DNA from 2 places in the Streptomyces sp. NPDC021212 genome. Region 2 is predicted to be linked to the other one. Evidence: riboswitches for the same ligand, from Rfam matches in the RefSeq annotation. Region 2 holds a riboswitch; the other holds the start of a gene.
What was found. Region 2 has a riboswitch for glycine ahead of gcvT (glycine cleavage system aminomethyltransferase GcvT). Riboswitches for the same ligand answer to the same signal wherever they lie in the genome.

Region 1 (7,354 bases), on a different contig from region 2:
CCCATGAGATTCTTCGGGCGGTCGAATCGCTTGTCGGCCAGGAGCCGGGACAGCGCCTCCAGGCCCTGCCGCAACCGTCCGCGCTGCCGCTGCCGACCCGACGGATCGAACTCACCGGCTACGACCTTCTCCCCCATCGGAGCTACCTCCTCGAGTGGATCACCGGGCGCCCGGGGCGCGCACACCACGCTCGATGATGCCCGCCAATGTGATCGATAACGCCCCATGCGGCCCGCCCAGCCGGTAGGCTCTCAACAGTGACGCATTGCTCCATGAAAATGGACCGATGGGATCCAGCCTACCGCGGCGGACGTAAACCGCCAGGTCATATCCGTGCATCCGGCATCGAATCGGGAGAAATCCCCGCGCACACACGGACCTGAAATCACCTTGTGTGCAATATCGGGGACAGCTAGCCGAAACACGCCCGGAACATGAGTCGTATAAACTCGCTTTACGAGGCGGAGAGATAACGCCCGGACAAGTTCGTCCCGGCCCCCTCTGACCCGCGTACCGAGCTACGTACACCGACAGCGCGCGCCCCTACCCCGGCCCGCTATCGCTCCACCGTGTCTCCGAAGTGAGAGGCGACCCACCATGCCGCTGCTCGTGCCCCCGGCCCCCGCGCCCGCCCTGCGCAGCGTCCTCACGGCCCTTGGTTCCCCCACCGCTGTCCATGAGGTTCGCACCCCGGCACTCAGCTCCCTGTCCGGCCCCTTCGAACCCGAACTCCCGCTGCCCGTCCACGTCTTGGACGACATCACCACCCACGCCGGCCCGCCCCGGGTCAGGCTGACCGGCTGGCGCTTCATGCTCCGCGACGGCGACCGCACGGTGGCCGCGGCGGAGGCCATGCTCACCGCCGACGGCTGGGCCTTCTCGCACTTCTCCGAGGGGCCGTACGTGGCCTCGGCCGAACTCGCCCTGCTCCAGGCCGAGTCACTGCCCTCGGCGTACCAGCCGCGGCTGCTGTCCATTCCCGAGCTGTACATGGTCGCGCTGTGGCTGCACGGCGACCCCGCAGCGGACGCCGCCGAGGGCGGCCTCGGCGCCGGGGACCTGCTGGTGCCGCTCGCCCCGGCACCGCCCGGCATCGCCGCCCACCGCCCGCACCGCGCGGCCGATCTGCTGCCCGTCCTCACGCATCGGCTGACCCCGGCCCCGCTGCTGGGCTCCCCTGCCTGACCTGTCCCTTCCGCGACGGACGGAGCGCCCCGTTGCCCGCCGGGCCACGGGGCGCCGTGCAGCGGACGGGTAACAGTCCCGCCACGGTGAACCGTCCGGTCGGGTGATGCGTCATTATCTAGCAAGACCGGTGCCGCGAAATCCCTGCGGAATCCGTGCCGCAGGGCAACACTGGGAGCATCCGACCGACACACAACCGGGGGGCGGCCAACGTGAACGCCGCAGCGAGCAGCAGGACATACACCTCACCGCAGCGAAAGAACCTCGCCATGTGCCAGCATCAACCACCGTGCCCGTCAGCCGACTCCGCCGACCGGGAGGCCGCCCATCTCGTGGCACACCACCCGGAGCAGGGCTGGAGCCTGCTGTGCAACGGTGTCCTGCTCTTCGAGGACACCGGTGAGCTGCTGCCGGACGGGCGCGTCATCGCCCCGTGCCGACCGCTCGCCACCGAGCACGTCGTGACCGCCGCCTAGGCCGACCACCCAGGCGACGTTGGCATCACCAGGGGCCGGCCCGGCGAGCACCCGCCGAACCGGCCCCATCGTTGTGCTCAGCTCTCGTACGACTCCATCGGCGGGCACGAGCAGACGAGGTTGCGGTCCCCGAACGCCCCGTCGACCCGCCGCACCGGCGGCCAGTACTTGTCGGCGGCCGAGACCCCGCCCGGGAAGACCGCCTCGTCCCTGCTGTACGGGTGGTCCCACTCCCCGCTCAGCGTCGCGGCCGTGTGCGGTGCGTTCCGCAGCGGGTTGTCCTCCTTGGTCCACTCCCCCGAGCCGACCTTCTCGATCTCCGCACGGATCGCGATCATCGCCTCGCAGAACCGGTCCAGCTCCGCCAGGTCCTCGCTCTCCGTCGGCTCGATCATCAGCGTCCCGGCGACCGGGAACGACATCGTCGGCGCGTGGAATCCGTAGTCGATCAGGCGCTTGGCCACATCGTCGACCGTGACCCCGGTGGCCTTGGTGAGCGGCCGCAGATCCACCACGCACTCGTGCGCCACCAGCCCGCCGGGGCCGGTGTAGAGCACCTCGTAGTGCGGCTCCAGCCGCTTGGCGATGTAGTTGGCGCCGAGCACCGCGGCCTGGGTCGCGCGGCGCAGCCCCTCGGCGCCCATCAGCCGGATGTACGCCCAGGAGATCGGCAGGATGCCCGCCGATCCCCACGGCGCGGCCGAGACCGGGCCGACGCCGGTGGCCGGGCCCGCGGCGGGCTGGAGCGGGTGGTTGGGCAGGTACGGCGCGAGGTGTGCGCGCACCGCGACCGGGCCGACACCCGGGCCGCCGCCGCCGTGCGGGATGCAGAACGTCTTGTGCAGGTTCAGATGGGAGACGTCGCCGCCGAACCGGCCGGGCTCGGCCAGCCCGACCAGCGCGTTGAGGTTGGCACCGTCCACGTACACCTGGCCGCCCGCGTCGTGCACGGCCGCGCAGATCTCGGTGATGTGCTCCTCGAACACGCCGTGGGTGGACGGGTAGGTGACCATGAGGACGGCCAGCTGCTCGCCGTACTGCTCGATCTTGGCGCGCAGGTCGGCGGCGTCCACCTCACCGTCCTCGCCGGTCTTGACGACGACGACCTTCAAGCCCGCCATGACGGCGCTGGCCGCGTTGGTGCCGTGCGCGGAGGACGGGATCAGGCACACCGTGCGCTGGGGCTCGCCGTTGGCCCGGTGGTACGCCCGCACGGCCAGCAGCCCGGACAGCTCGCCCTGCGATCCGGCGTTCGGCTGGAGGGAGACCTTGTCGTAGCCGGTGACGTCGGCCAGCCGCTCCTCCAGCTCCCGGATCAGCGTCAGATAGCCGTGGGCCTGCTCGACCGGTGCGAAGGGGTGCAGCGCGCCGAATTCCGGCCAGGTGACCGGCTCCATCTCGGTGGTCGCGTTGAGCTTCATGGTGCAGGAGCCGAGCGGGATCATGCCCCGGTCCAGGGCGTAGTCCCGGTCCGCCAGCCGCCGCAGGTAGCGCAGCATCGCGGTCTCGGAGCGGTACTGGTGGAAGACCGGATGGGTCAGGTACGTGCCCGAGCGCAGCAGCTCCGCGGGCAGCGCGTCGGCCGCCGCGGCGTCCAGCTCGTCGATGCCGGGGGCGCCGCTGCCGTCCCCGCCCTCGACGCCGAAGGCGGACCATACGGCGGCCAGCTGGGCGCGCCCGGTGGTCTCGTCGCACGCGATGCCCACGTGGTCGGCGTCGGTCAGCCGGAGGTTGACCCCCGCCTCCCGGGCGGCGGCGACGACGTCGGCGGCCTTGCCGGGGACGTGCGCGGTGAGGGTGTCGAAGAAGGCGCCGTGCACCACCTCGACGCCGCCCGCCCGCAGCCCCTCGGCGAGGACGGCGGCGTAGCGGTGGGTGCGACGGGCGATGGCCGCGAGCCCGTCCGGGCCGTGGTAGACCGCGTACATCCCGGCCATCACCGCGAGCAGGACCTGAGCGGTGCAGATGTTGCTGGTGGCCTTCTCCCGGCGGATGTGCTGCTCCCGGGTCTGCAGCGCGAGCCGGTACGCCTTGTCGCCGTCGGCGTCGACCGAGACCCCGACGAGGCGGCCGGGCAGGCTGCGGGCGTGAGCGGCGCGCACGGCCATGAACCCGGCGTGCGGGCCGCCGAAGCCCATGGGCACACCGAACCGCTGGGTGCTGCCGACCGCGATGTCCGCGCCCAGCTCGCCGGGCGAGGTGAGCAGGGTGAGCGCGAGCAGGTCGGCGGCGACGGTGACGATCGCGCCCAGCTCATGGGCCCGCTCGATGACCGGCCGCGGATCGCGGACCGCGCCGGAGGCGCCCGGGTACTGGAGCAACACGCCGAAGACGCCGCGCTCGGCGAGCTCGTCCGGGATGCCGTCGGTCAGATCGGCGACGACGACCTCGACGCCGGTCGGCTCGGCGCGGGTCTCGATGACCGCGATGGTCTGCGGCAGACAGTCGGCGTCGACCAGGAAGACGCCCCCCTTGACCTTGCCGACGCGGCGCGACAGCGCCATGGCCTCGGCGGCGGCCGTGGCCTCGTCCAGCAGCGAGGAACCGGCGGTGTCCAGGCCGGTCAGGTCGGCGACGACGGTCTGGAAGTTGAGCAGCGCCTCCAGCCGGCCCTGGGAGATCTCCGGCTGGTACGGGGTGTAGGCGGTGTACCAGGCCGGGTTCTCGAGGACGTTGCGCAGGATCACCGGCGGGGTGAAGGTGCCGTAGTAGCCGAGGCCGATCATGGACGGCAGCACCTGGTTGCGGTCGGCGAGCGCGCGCAGCTCGGCGAGGACCTCCGCCTCGCTGCGGGCCGACGGCAACTGCAGCGCCTCGGCGCTCTTTATGACCTCCGGTACGGCGGCGGCGGTCAGCTCGTCGAGGGAGCCGAAGCCCACCTGCGCCAGCATCTTGGCCTGCGCTCCGGCGTCGGGGCCGATATGGCGCTGCTCGAATGGAGTACCGCGCTCCAGTTCGGCGAGCGAGATGCGATGAGTGGTCATCTGCGGGGGCCTCCTGGTCTCGATCGACCGGCGAGGGGCACCGCGGTGCGGGTGCCCGGACGGCCTCCCCCTCTGTCATCGCAACCTGAGAGCTTCACCGGTCCACGAGCGTCTGACCGGCTTTCACCGTCGGTGAGGAGGGGTTCCGGAGCTGTGCTCCCCGTGGCCCGCCCTGCTTTCCAGAGTGACCTCGCCCGCACGGTACGTGTGCCTGAGAGATTCCGGGGAGGATTTGCTCCTTCGGCGCCCCCGACGCCATTGTCGGTGGACTCTCCCGCACGGGGTCTGCAGCCACAGCCAGGGTACCAGCGCGTCTGTCGCCGGGTAGTGGGCCGCCGGGTGCTCGAGTGGCCGCATGCGGGGATGTGGCTTTTGGTAGGTATCACTGGACCATCGCCACCTGTGGGAGAGAGCGTGCAGACGGACATCGACCCGCGGACCCTGATCGGCCGCAAGGCATTCGACCGCGAGGGCGCCAAGATCGGCACCGTGGACGAGGTCTACCTCGACGACGCGACCGGCGAGCCCGAGTGGGCGGCGGTACGCACCGGCCTGTTCAGCCGGGACGTCTTCGTGCCGCTCGAACCGAGCGAGGTCGTCGGCGACTCGCTGCGGGTCCCGTACGACCGTGCGCTGATCAAAGACGCCCCGGACCTCGGAGTCGGCCGCCACCTCTCCCCGGAGCAGGAGCTGCAGCTGTACCACCACTACGGCCTGGACGTCACCGGCTGACCCCACCGCTCCCCGCCCAACTCCCGGCCCCCGCCCGGCCCATCGCTCCCACCCGACTCGCCGCCCTGCCCCTGGCTCCCACCCAGCGCGTCGCCGCACTCATCGTGCCCGCCTCCGCCCAGCGCATCGCCCGCCCCTTGGCTCCCGCCTGCCTCGCCATCCTGCCCCCGGCCCCTGCCCGGCACGTCGCCGCGCACAACGTCCCCACCCGGCTCGCCGCCGGGCCCCTCACCCCCGCCCGGCGCGTCGCGCGGCTCTTCGCTCCCGCCCAGCTCGCCGCCGCGCCCTTCACCGCCAATCGGCGCATCGCCCCGCCCGTCCGGCCCGCCCGGCCCATCGCCCGGCGGGGCGGGTGGGGGCTCGGTGGGCTCGGGGGGTCGTACCAGGGGCAGGGGGTCGCTCGGCTCCAGGTCCGGGTCGTCCACGGCGAACGTGCGCACCCGCCCGGGCTCCGACCAGGGCATCTCGAACCGCACGGTCACCCGGCCCACCCCGCTGCCCTGCACCCAGCCCGCCCCGTACTCGACGTGCCGCACATCGAGCCCCGGCAGCCAGGTACGCGGCCTCCCAGCGCCCTCAGGGGCCTCTGAGGCGCCCGGGCCTCCCGGCTCGGCCGTCTCCGGCCCCGAGGCCCTCTCCGGCTCCTCCAGGGCCTCGTGGGCGGACTGCGCGGCCTGGGCGAACAGATCCTCCTGCGTGTAGTCCGTGAGACCCGACACGCCCACGCCCAGCAGCCGCACACCCGCCGTGGTGTCCACCCCGTCGATCAGCCGCGCCGCGGCCTCCTTGACCACGCCGGGGTCGTCGGTCGGCCCGCGCAGGGTCTCCGAACGGGTCAGCGTCGAGAAGTCGTACCGCCGCACCTTGATCACGACCGTGCGCCCCGAACGGCCCGCCTCCCGCAGCCGCCGCACGCAGCGGTCGGCCAGCCGCGCCACCTCCAGCTGCACCCGGGTGCGGTCGGTCAGGTCGACGTCGAAGGTGTCCTCCACCGAGACGGACTTGGCGTCCCGCTCGGCGACCACCGGCCGCTCGTCCCGCCCATCGGCCATCAGGTACAGCGACGCCCCGTGGGCCCGGCCCAGCAGCCGGACCAGCTCCGCCTCGCCCGCCTCCCGCGTCTCGGCCACGGTGTGGATACCGACCCGGCGCAGCGCCTCCGCGGTGGCCGGGCCGACACCCGGCAGGGTGCGCACCGGCATCGGATCCAGCAGCTCCCGCTCCGTGCCGGGCTCGATGACCGCCAGCCCGTCCGGCTTGGCCTGCTCGGAGGCGATCTTGGCGAGCATCTTGGAACCGGCCAGACCCACCGAGCCGGTCAGCCCGGTCACGGCGCGGATGTCGGCCCGCAGCCGCTCCCCCACCGCCCGTGCCGCCGCCACCCGCGACTCGGTGCCGCCCGCCTCCAGGTCCACGAACGCCTCGTCCAGGCTCAGCGGCTCCACCAGCGGCGACAGCGCCCGCAGCAGCCCCATGACCTGGTCGCTGACCTCGCGGTAGAGCGAGAAGCGGGGGGTGAGGTAGGCCGCGTTCGGACAGAGCCTGCGGGCCTGCGCCATCGCCATGGCCGAGTGCACCCCGAACACCCGCGCCTCGTACGACGCCGTGGCCACCACCCCGCGCGGACCGAGGCCCCCCACGATCACCGGCTTTCCGCGCAGGCTGGGCTTGGCCGCCTGCTCCGCCGAAGCGTAGAAGGCGTCCATGTCCAGATGGAGAATCGTCGGCGCACCCCTCACACGTCCGATGCTGCCGCACACCACTGACAATCGGTGATGCCGGCGCCCGGAGGGAGCGCTCTCAGCCCGCCCGGTTGCGGCGCCGGGCGAGCTCGTCGGCGGGGTTGTGCCCCACCAGGGTCTCGCCGGTGTCCACCCGCTCCCCGTGCAGCTGGGACAGCGCGCTCTCCACGTCCCGCCACACCACGCCCACGGCGATCCCGAAGACGCCCTGGCCGCCCTGGAGGAGGTCCACGAC
Region 2 (7,354 bases):
CCCTCGGAGCGCAGGGCGCGGGCGGCGTTGGCGGCGCGGCGGCGGACCTTGAGGCCGCCGGGCAGGATGCCCTCCTGGGTGAGGCCGCGGGAGACGCACGCCTCCATGACGTGCCAGATCTCCAGCAGGCCCGCGCGGATCTCCTCCTCGGTGCGCCAGGCCTTCTCGTTCTCCAGCATCAGGGCGGAGATGGACAGGCCCGTCTCGCGGGAGAGGCGCAGGAGTTCGTCGCCCGTACGGAAGGAATGCTTCAGGACGGTGTCGTCGAGCTTGATGCGGTCCTCGCCGACCGCGTCCTCGTCCACCACGAAGCCGCCGCCGACGGAGTAGTAGGTCTTCTCCAGCAGCGGATGGCCGGTGTCGTCGTAGGCGAAGAGCGTCATGCCGTTGGCGTGGTACGGCAGGGAGCGGCGGCGGTGCAGTATCAGCTCTTCGGACTCGTCGAAGTCGATCTCGTGGCCGCCGTCGATCTCGGCGGCGAGCAGCCGCAGCCGCTTGGTGGTGCGGATGCGCTCCACCTCGCCGTCGGCGGACTCGACGTCGACGTCGCGCGGGGAGCGGCCCTCCAGGCCGAGCAGGACGGCCTTGGGGGTGCCGTGGCCGTGGCCGGTGGCGCCGAGGGAGCCGAAGAGTTCGGCGCGTACGGAGGCGGTGTGGGCCAGCGCCCCTTCGTTCTTCAGTCGGCGGACGAACATCCGTGCCGCCCGCATGGGGCCGACGGTGTGCGAGCTGGACGGGCCGATGCCGATCGAGAAGAGATCGAATACGGAGATGGCCACCGGAGACTCCTTCGTCTGCACGTGGGGCGCGTGCGGGTGGTGCGGTGCGGGGGGCGCGCCGGTGGGCGCGCCCCCCGGGGTCCGGGCCCAGGAGGCCGGGACCCGGGTTACTTCGACAGGTGCGGGTACAGCGGGTGCTTGTCGGCGAGGGCGGTGACGCGGGCCTTCAGCGCCTCGGCGTCGTACGAGGGCTTGAGCGCCTCGGCGATGATGTCCGAGACCTCACGGAAGTCCTCGGCAGTGAAGCCGCGGGTGGCCAGCGCCGGGGTGCCGATCCGCAGACCCGAGGTGACCATCGGGGGCCGCGGGTCGTTCGGGATGGCGTTGCGGTTGACCGTGATGCCGACCTCGTGGAGGCGGTCCTCGGCCTGCTTGCCGTCCAGCTCGGAGTTGCGCAGGTCGACCAGGACGAGGTGCACGTCGGTGCCGCCGGAGAGGACGGAGACGCCCACCTCGGTGACGTCGGCCTGGGTGAGCCGCTCGGCGAGGATCTTGGCGCCCTCGACCGTGCGCTCCTGGCGCTCCTTGAAGGCGGAACCGGCCGCGACCTTGAAGGACACCGCCTTGGCCGCGATGACGTGCTCCAGCGGGCCGCCCTGCTGGCCGGGGAAGACCGCGGAGTTGATCTTCTTGGCGAGGTCGGCGGTGGAGAGGATGACGCCGCCGCGCGGACCGCCGAGGGTCTTGTGGGTGGTGGTGGTCACGACATGGGCGTGCGGTACGGGGGAGGGGTGGAGCCCGGCGGCGACCAGGCCCGCGAAGTGGGCCATGTCGACCATCAGGTACGCGCCGACCTCGTCCGCGATCCGGCGGAAGGCGGCGAAGTCCAGCTGGCGCGGGTACGCCGACCAGCCCGCGATGACCAGCTTGGGGCGGTGCTCCTTGGCCAGGCGCTCGACCTCGTCCATGTCGACGAGACCGGTCTCGGCGTCCACGTGGTAGGGCACCACGTTGTAGAGCTTGCCGGAGAAGTTGATCTTCATGCCGTGGGTGAGGTGCCCACCGTGCGCCAGGTTCAGCCCCAGGATGGTGTCGCCGGGCTGGAGCAGCGCGAACATCGCGGCGGCGTTCGCCTGGGCGCCGGAGTGCGGCTGGACGTTGGCGGCCTCGGCGCCGAAGAGCTCCTTGACGCGGTCGATGGCGATCTGCTCGACCACGTCGACGTGCTCACAGCCGCCGTAGTAGCGGCGGCCGGGGTAGCCCTCGGCGTACTTGTTGGTCAGGACCGAGCCCTGGGCCTCCATGACCGCGGCCGGGGCGAAGTTCTCCGAGGCGATCATTTCGAGGGTGGACTGCTGGCGGTGGAGTTCGGCGTCGACAGCAGCGGCGACGTCAGGGTCGAGCTCGTGAAGGGAGCTGTTGAGAAGCGACATCAGGGTCCCGATCGAAATAGGAGGGTCAGTTGCCGGAGAAGGAGGCGTATTCCTCGGCGGAGAGCAGGTCGCCCGGCTCGTCCGTCACCTTCACCTTGAACAGCCAGCCGCCCTCGAAGGGGGCGGAATTCACCAGCGCCGGGTCGTTCACCACGTCCTCGTTGATTTCGGTGACCTCGCCGGAGACCGGCGCGTACAGGTCGCTGACCGACTTCGTGGACTCCAGCTCACCGCAGGTTTCACCAGCGGCGACGGTGGAGCCGACATCCGGGAGCTGGACGTACACGACGTCGCCGAGCGAGTTGGCCGCGAATTCGGTGATACCGATCGTCGACACGCCGTCCTGGTCGGCGGCCGACAGCCACTCGTGCTCCTTGCTGTAGCGCAGCTGCTGGGGGTTGCTCATGGTCCGATTCTCCTGGATAGAGGGGAGTGCTTGGGAAACGGGTCTTCACTGGTGAGACGGAAGTGACGAGAAAGACGGGGCGCGGGAGGTTTCAGCGCTCGCGGCGGTAGAAGGGGAGCGCGACGACCTCGTACGGCTCCCGGGTACCGCGGATGTCCACCGACACTCCGGGGCTGCCGGGCGCGGCGTGCTCCGCGTCGACGTACGCCATCGCGATCGGCTTCCCCAGCGTCGGGGACGGGGCGCCAGAGGTGACCCGGCCGATCTCCGAGCCGTCCGGGCCGACCACGGCGTATCCGGCGCGCGGCACCCGGCGGCCCTCGGCGACCAGACCGGTCAGCGTGCGCGGCGGCCGGGCCTCGGCCTCGCGCGCCGCGGCCTCCAGCGCCTGGCGGCCGACGAAGTCGCCGGGCTTGGCGAACTTCACCACCCGGCCGAGCCCCGCGTCGAACGGGGTCGTGTCGGTGCTCAGCTCGTTTCCGTACAGCGGCATTCCCGCCTCCAGGCGCAGCGTGTCCCGGCAGGACAGCCCGCACGGCACCAGGCCCACCGGGGTGCCCGCCTCGGTCAGTGCCTGCCAGACCCGCTCGGCGTCGTCCGGCGCGACGAACAGCTCGAAGCCGTCCTCGCCGGTGTAGCCGGTGCGGGCGATCAGGGCGGACACGCCCGCGACGGTGCCCGGCAACCCCGCGTAGTACTTCAGCCCGTCCAGATCGGCGTCGGTCAGGCCCTTCAGGATCCCGGCGGACCGCGGCCCCTGGACGGCGATCAGCGCGTACGCGTCGCGGTCGTCCCGTACGGCGGCGTCGAAGCCGGTGGCGCGCTCGGTCAGCGCGTCCAGCACCACCTGGGCGTTCGAGGCGTTGGCCACGACCAGGAACTCCTGCTCGGCGAGCCGGTAGACGATCAGGTCGTCGAGGATGCCGCCCTCGCTGTCGCAGATCATGGTGTAGCGTGCGCGGCCCACGGCGAGTGCCGAGAGGTGGCCGACCAGGGCGTGATCGAGGGCCTCCCCGGCCTGCGGCCCGGTGAGAACGATCTCACCCATGTGGGAGAGGTCGAAGAGCCCCGCGCGGGTGCGCACCGCAGTGTGCTCGTCGCGCTCGCTGCCGTAGCGCAGCGGCATGTCCCAGCCGGCGAAGTCGGTCATGGTGGCGCCGAGCGCACGGTGGACCGCGTCCAGCGCGGTATGGCGGGGCGTGGGCGGGGCGTCGGTCATGGTTCAGCTCCCAAGGTCATGATCACGGCGATGACGGGACGGGTGTGCCGGATGGGACGACAAGGACGGCACAGCGTCCTCCCCATCTGTCATCGGAACCTGAGAGGTTCGCCGTGACCAATCCCGCTGGACGGGGCTGGTCGGCTTGCACCTTGGGTGGAGCCACGGAGTGGCCCGCTTTTCAGATCTGCCTCATCCGTGCGGTATCGGGGCCTGAGAGATTCAAGGGAGGACTTGCTCCTTCGGCGCCTCGGAATCCCGGCGACTGCCGGTGACCGAGGACTCTCCCGCGCGGATTCAAGCGGCCGGTATGCAGTTGGCGCGGACATCATCGCACGTCCGCTCCTGAAGGGAACCCCTGATCTTGCGCTGTATCTGTGAGCGGGGTCGCGCCCGGGCCGCCTTGATGGACATTACCTTTTCTTGACACTCTCGGGGTACGGAGCCGCTTGACCGACCTTGGAGGACGATCACGGTGCACGGGCAGGGAACATACGCGACAACCCGAGGAACCCTGCCCGCGCGGCAGGAGCGGACGCCATCGCCGCGACCGGACGGCACGGTCAGACCGGATCGCGACGCCGCCGTGCACGACCTGCGCGGCGGGGTGGGGGCGGAGCTGCGCTACCCGGCGCGGGACCTGATCATCGCCTCGGGGCTACCCGGCAGCGGCAAGTCGACCCTGATCAACCGGGTGGTCCCCGGCACCGACCCGAGCGGCGCGGCCGTGGTGCGGGTGGATTCGCAGCACACCCGGGACGCCTGGGAGAGACGCATGCCGCGCTGGCTGCCGTACGGGGTCTACCGGCCGCTGGTCCGCTGCGCCCACTACGTGGGGCTGCGCCGGGCGGTCACCTCCGGCGCGAGCGTCGTCGTCCACGACTGCGGCTCGCAGCCCTGGGTGCGCCGCTGGCTGGCCCGGGACGCCCGGCGCACCGGCCGCCGGCTGCATCTGGTGCTGCTCGACGTGGACCCGGCGGTCGCCCTGGAGGGCCAGGCCGCCCGCGGCCGGGGGGTCACCGGCTTCGCCTTCGGGCGGCACCGGCGGGCGATGGGCCGGCTGGTGGCGCGGGTGGAGGGCGGGCGTCCGCCCGAGGGCTGCGCGTCCGCCGTTCTGCTCGACCGGGCAACCGCGAGCGTGCTGCGGGGCATCTCCTTCGAGTGACATACCAAGGGCACCGTGGTGAGGAAGTGCTGTGGAGATGCCCGGGCGGCCCCTGGTCTTCCGGCGTGCAGCCGTTAAGGTGCTGGTGCAGGTCGGACGAGATGGCGGTTGGACGAAGATGAGTATCCCGGAGCACCAGGGCATAACCCCCGCTCACGGAGGGTTTCCCGACGGGCCTTATCCCGCCGCGTTTCCCGGCAACGAGCTGGAAGAGGTGCTCGCCGCCTCGATCGGGGTTCCGGGTGCCGGAGCGCGGATCGTCGAGACGCTCGCCCGCAGTTATGTCTGGATCCCGCTGCCGAACGGCGGAGGCCCCGACAGCCGCAGCCTCGACCTGCCCACCCTGGAGATCGAGGGCCAGGCGTACGTGCCCGTCTTCAGCTCCGAGCAGCAGTTCCTCCAGATCGTCGGCGGCCACATGTCGTTCACCATCGCCCCGGCCGTCGAGTTCGCCCGCGGGCTGCCGCCGCAGCTCGGCATCGCGGTGAACCCGGACGGGCCGGTCGGTGTCCCGCTGCCGCCGGCCGCGGTCGAGGAGCTGTGCAAGGCCGGGCGCAGCGAGCTGGACGGCCCCGCGCGAGGGGGCCGGGTGCGGCTGTTCGAGCCCGACTGGCAGGAGGAGCCGGTCGACTTCCTGGCCGCCGCCGGGATCGAGTTCTCGAACGAGCCAGGGGTACGCACCGCGCGGCGCGCGCTGGCCAGCGTCGAGGGTGATCGGCCTGCGCTCTTCATCGGCGTCCAGCTGGACGCGCCGGGCCCGGACGGGCAGGCCCTCGCGGTGGAGGCGCTGGGCCGGGCGCTGGGAACGGTGCCGGTCCCGTGGACCGTTCAGCTCGTCGCGCTGGACGTCGCGCAGGGGGATCCGGTGGCCACGTGGATGCTGGAGCGCGTACGGCCGTTCTACGACCGTGACCTGTGACGCACTCCGGGGACGGCCACGGGGGCCCGTAAGCTGGTTGGATGACCAGACGGGGCGGCGCGCGTCCCGGTGAGGTGCGGGCAAGGCCGAGAGAGGGGCGGACCCAGGTGAGCGCGGGCGCGGATTGGGGGGCGGCTGCCGGTCAGGTCGAGCGGATGCTGCAGCAGGTCGCTCCCGGCCGGTACGACGCGTACGAGGCGCTGCTGCACGCCCTCGCCCAGGGCCAGGTCTGGATGCTGCTGTGGCACGGCGCGCCCGGCGACCCCGACGCCCAGTACGGGAACATGGACGTAAACGGCCACGGTTACGCCCCGTGCGTGACCTCCGCCCAGGAACTCGCCGCCAGCGGCTGGAACCGCGCGCACGAGGTGGTGGAAGCGCGCCGGATCGCCGACTCCCTCTACCGCGACCACTACGGTCTGTGGCTCAACCCGCACGCCCGCGGCGGCGGGGTCGGCATCCCCTGGCTCGACCTGCGGCGGATCGCGGGCGGGCTGGACCGACTGCCCGCCGGTCCGCTGCGGGTGACCGAACCGGCCATCGAAATCCCGCAGTTCTATGCCCTGTTGGGGCAGAACGCGCACCGCACCGCCGCGGTGCGCTCGCTGCGCCGGGCCTGGGTGCAGCCCGCGCTGGGCGCGCCGTATCTGGCCATCGGGCTCGATCTGTACGACAACAGCCAGCACGCCGTGGAGTCGGTGCGGCTGATGATGCAGCAGTCGGTCGGCGTGGTGCCGGAGGGGCTGCCGGTCTCGACGGTCGAGCTGTCGGACGAGCACGACCCGGTGGCGATGTGGATGCGGGCCAACGCCCGGCCGTTCTTCGACCGGGACGCCCACAACGCCGCGCCCCCGCCGCCGCCCCCGTCGTACGGGTACGGCTATCCGCCGTCCCGCCACGCGTACTGAGCCGCGTTCCTGAACCGCCCCACCGTGAAAGCCCGCGGTGGGGCGGTTGTTACTGATGCGTTCACCGGTCACAACTGTGCGTATACCGGAACCGCTTACTGCACATCACGGTTAGGCATCCATTGCCCGTGGGTACTGGCGGGTGATCACAAACGCGATGAAGACTCCCGCTCCAAGGGGCGTGGTTCCTGCATTCCCGGATAACGACCCCTTTCGTTCATCTTGTGAACTTAAGCCGCCACAGCGGCGAGTCGTGGGCCGGTCACCGCCGGTCGAGAGGGGTCCCCACCACGATGACGGCACCATTGCACGGCACGAGCGCCGACGCAGAGCCGGTCGCGACTGCCGATGTAGCGGCGGATGTGGTCAAGGCGTCGGTCGAGGGAAGATCGCTGCGACAGATCGCCTGGAGACGCCTCAAACGCGACAAGTTGGCGCTTGCGGGCGGGGGTGTGGTCGTCTTTCTCGTCCTGGTGGCGATCTTCGCGCCGCTGATCGTGAGTCTGCTGGGCCACCCGCCCAACGAGTTCCACCAGGAGGAGATCGACCCGCTCTTCGGCACCCCCAAGGGTGGCATGGGCGGCA

Region 1: another riboswitch for glycine. It lies ahead of gcvP (aminomethyl-transferring glycine dehydrogenase); the one in region 2 lies ahead of gcvT (glycine cleavage system aminomethyltransferase GcvT).

What each region holds. Positions count from the first base shown of each region.
Region 1 is NZ_JBIRPZ010000026.1:9,419-16,772, reverse strand. It holds gene ACH4SI_RS40910 (glutamate--cysteine ligase) at 1-137, opposite strand, end outside; gene ACH4SI_RS40905 (hypothetical protein) at 598-1,185, shown strand; gene ACH4SI_RS40900 (DUF5999 family protein) at 1,455-1,661, shown strand; gene gcvP (aminomethyl-transferring glycine dehydrogenase) at 1,739-4,645, opposite strand; glycine riboswitch at 4,835-4,932, opposite strand; gene ACH4SI_RS40890 (PRC-barrel domain-containing protein) at 5,048-5,377, shown strand; gene ACH4SI_RS40885 (DNA polymerase IV) at 5,353-7,116, opposite strand; gene ACH4SI_RS40880 (MerR family transcriptional regulator) at 7,178-7,354, opposite strand, start outside.
Region 2 is NZ_JBIRPZ010000013.1:269,485-276,838, reverse strand. It holds gene ACH4SI_RS32025 (L-serine ammonia-lyase) at 1-779, opposite strand, end outside; gene glyA (serine hydroxymethyltransferase) at 887-2,152, opposite strand; gene gcvH (glycine cleavage system protein GcvH) at 2,178-2,558, opposite strand; gene gcvT (glycine cleavage system aminomethyltransferase GcvT) at 2,650-3,777, opposite strand; glycine riboswitch at 3,969-4,077, opposite strand; gene ACH4SI_RS32005 (AAA family ATPase) at 4,253-4,942, shown strand; gene ACH4SI_RS32000 (enhanced serine sensitivity protein SseB) at 5,061-5,861, shown strand; gene ACH4SI_RS31995 (enhanced serine sensitivity protein SseB C-terminal domain-containing protein) at 6,017-6,769, shown strand; gene ACH4SI_RS31990 (ABC transporter permease) at 7,063-7,354, shown strand, end outside.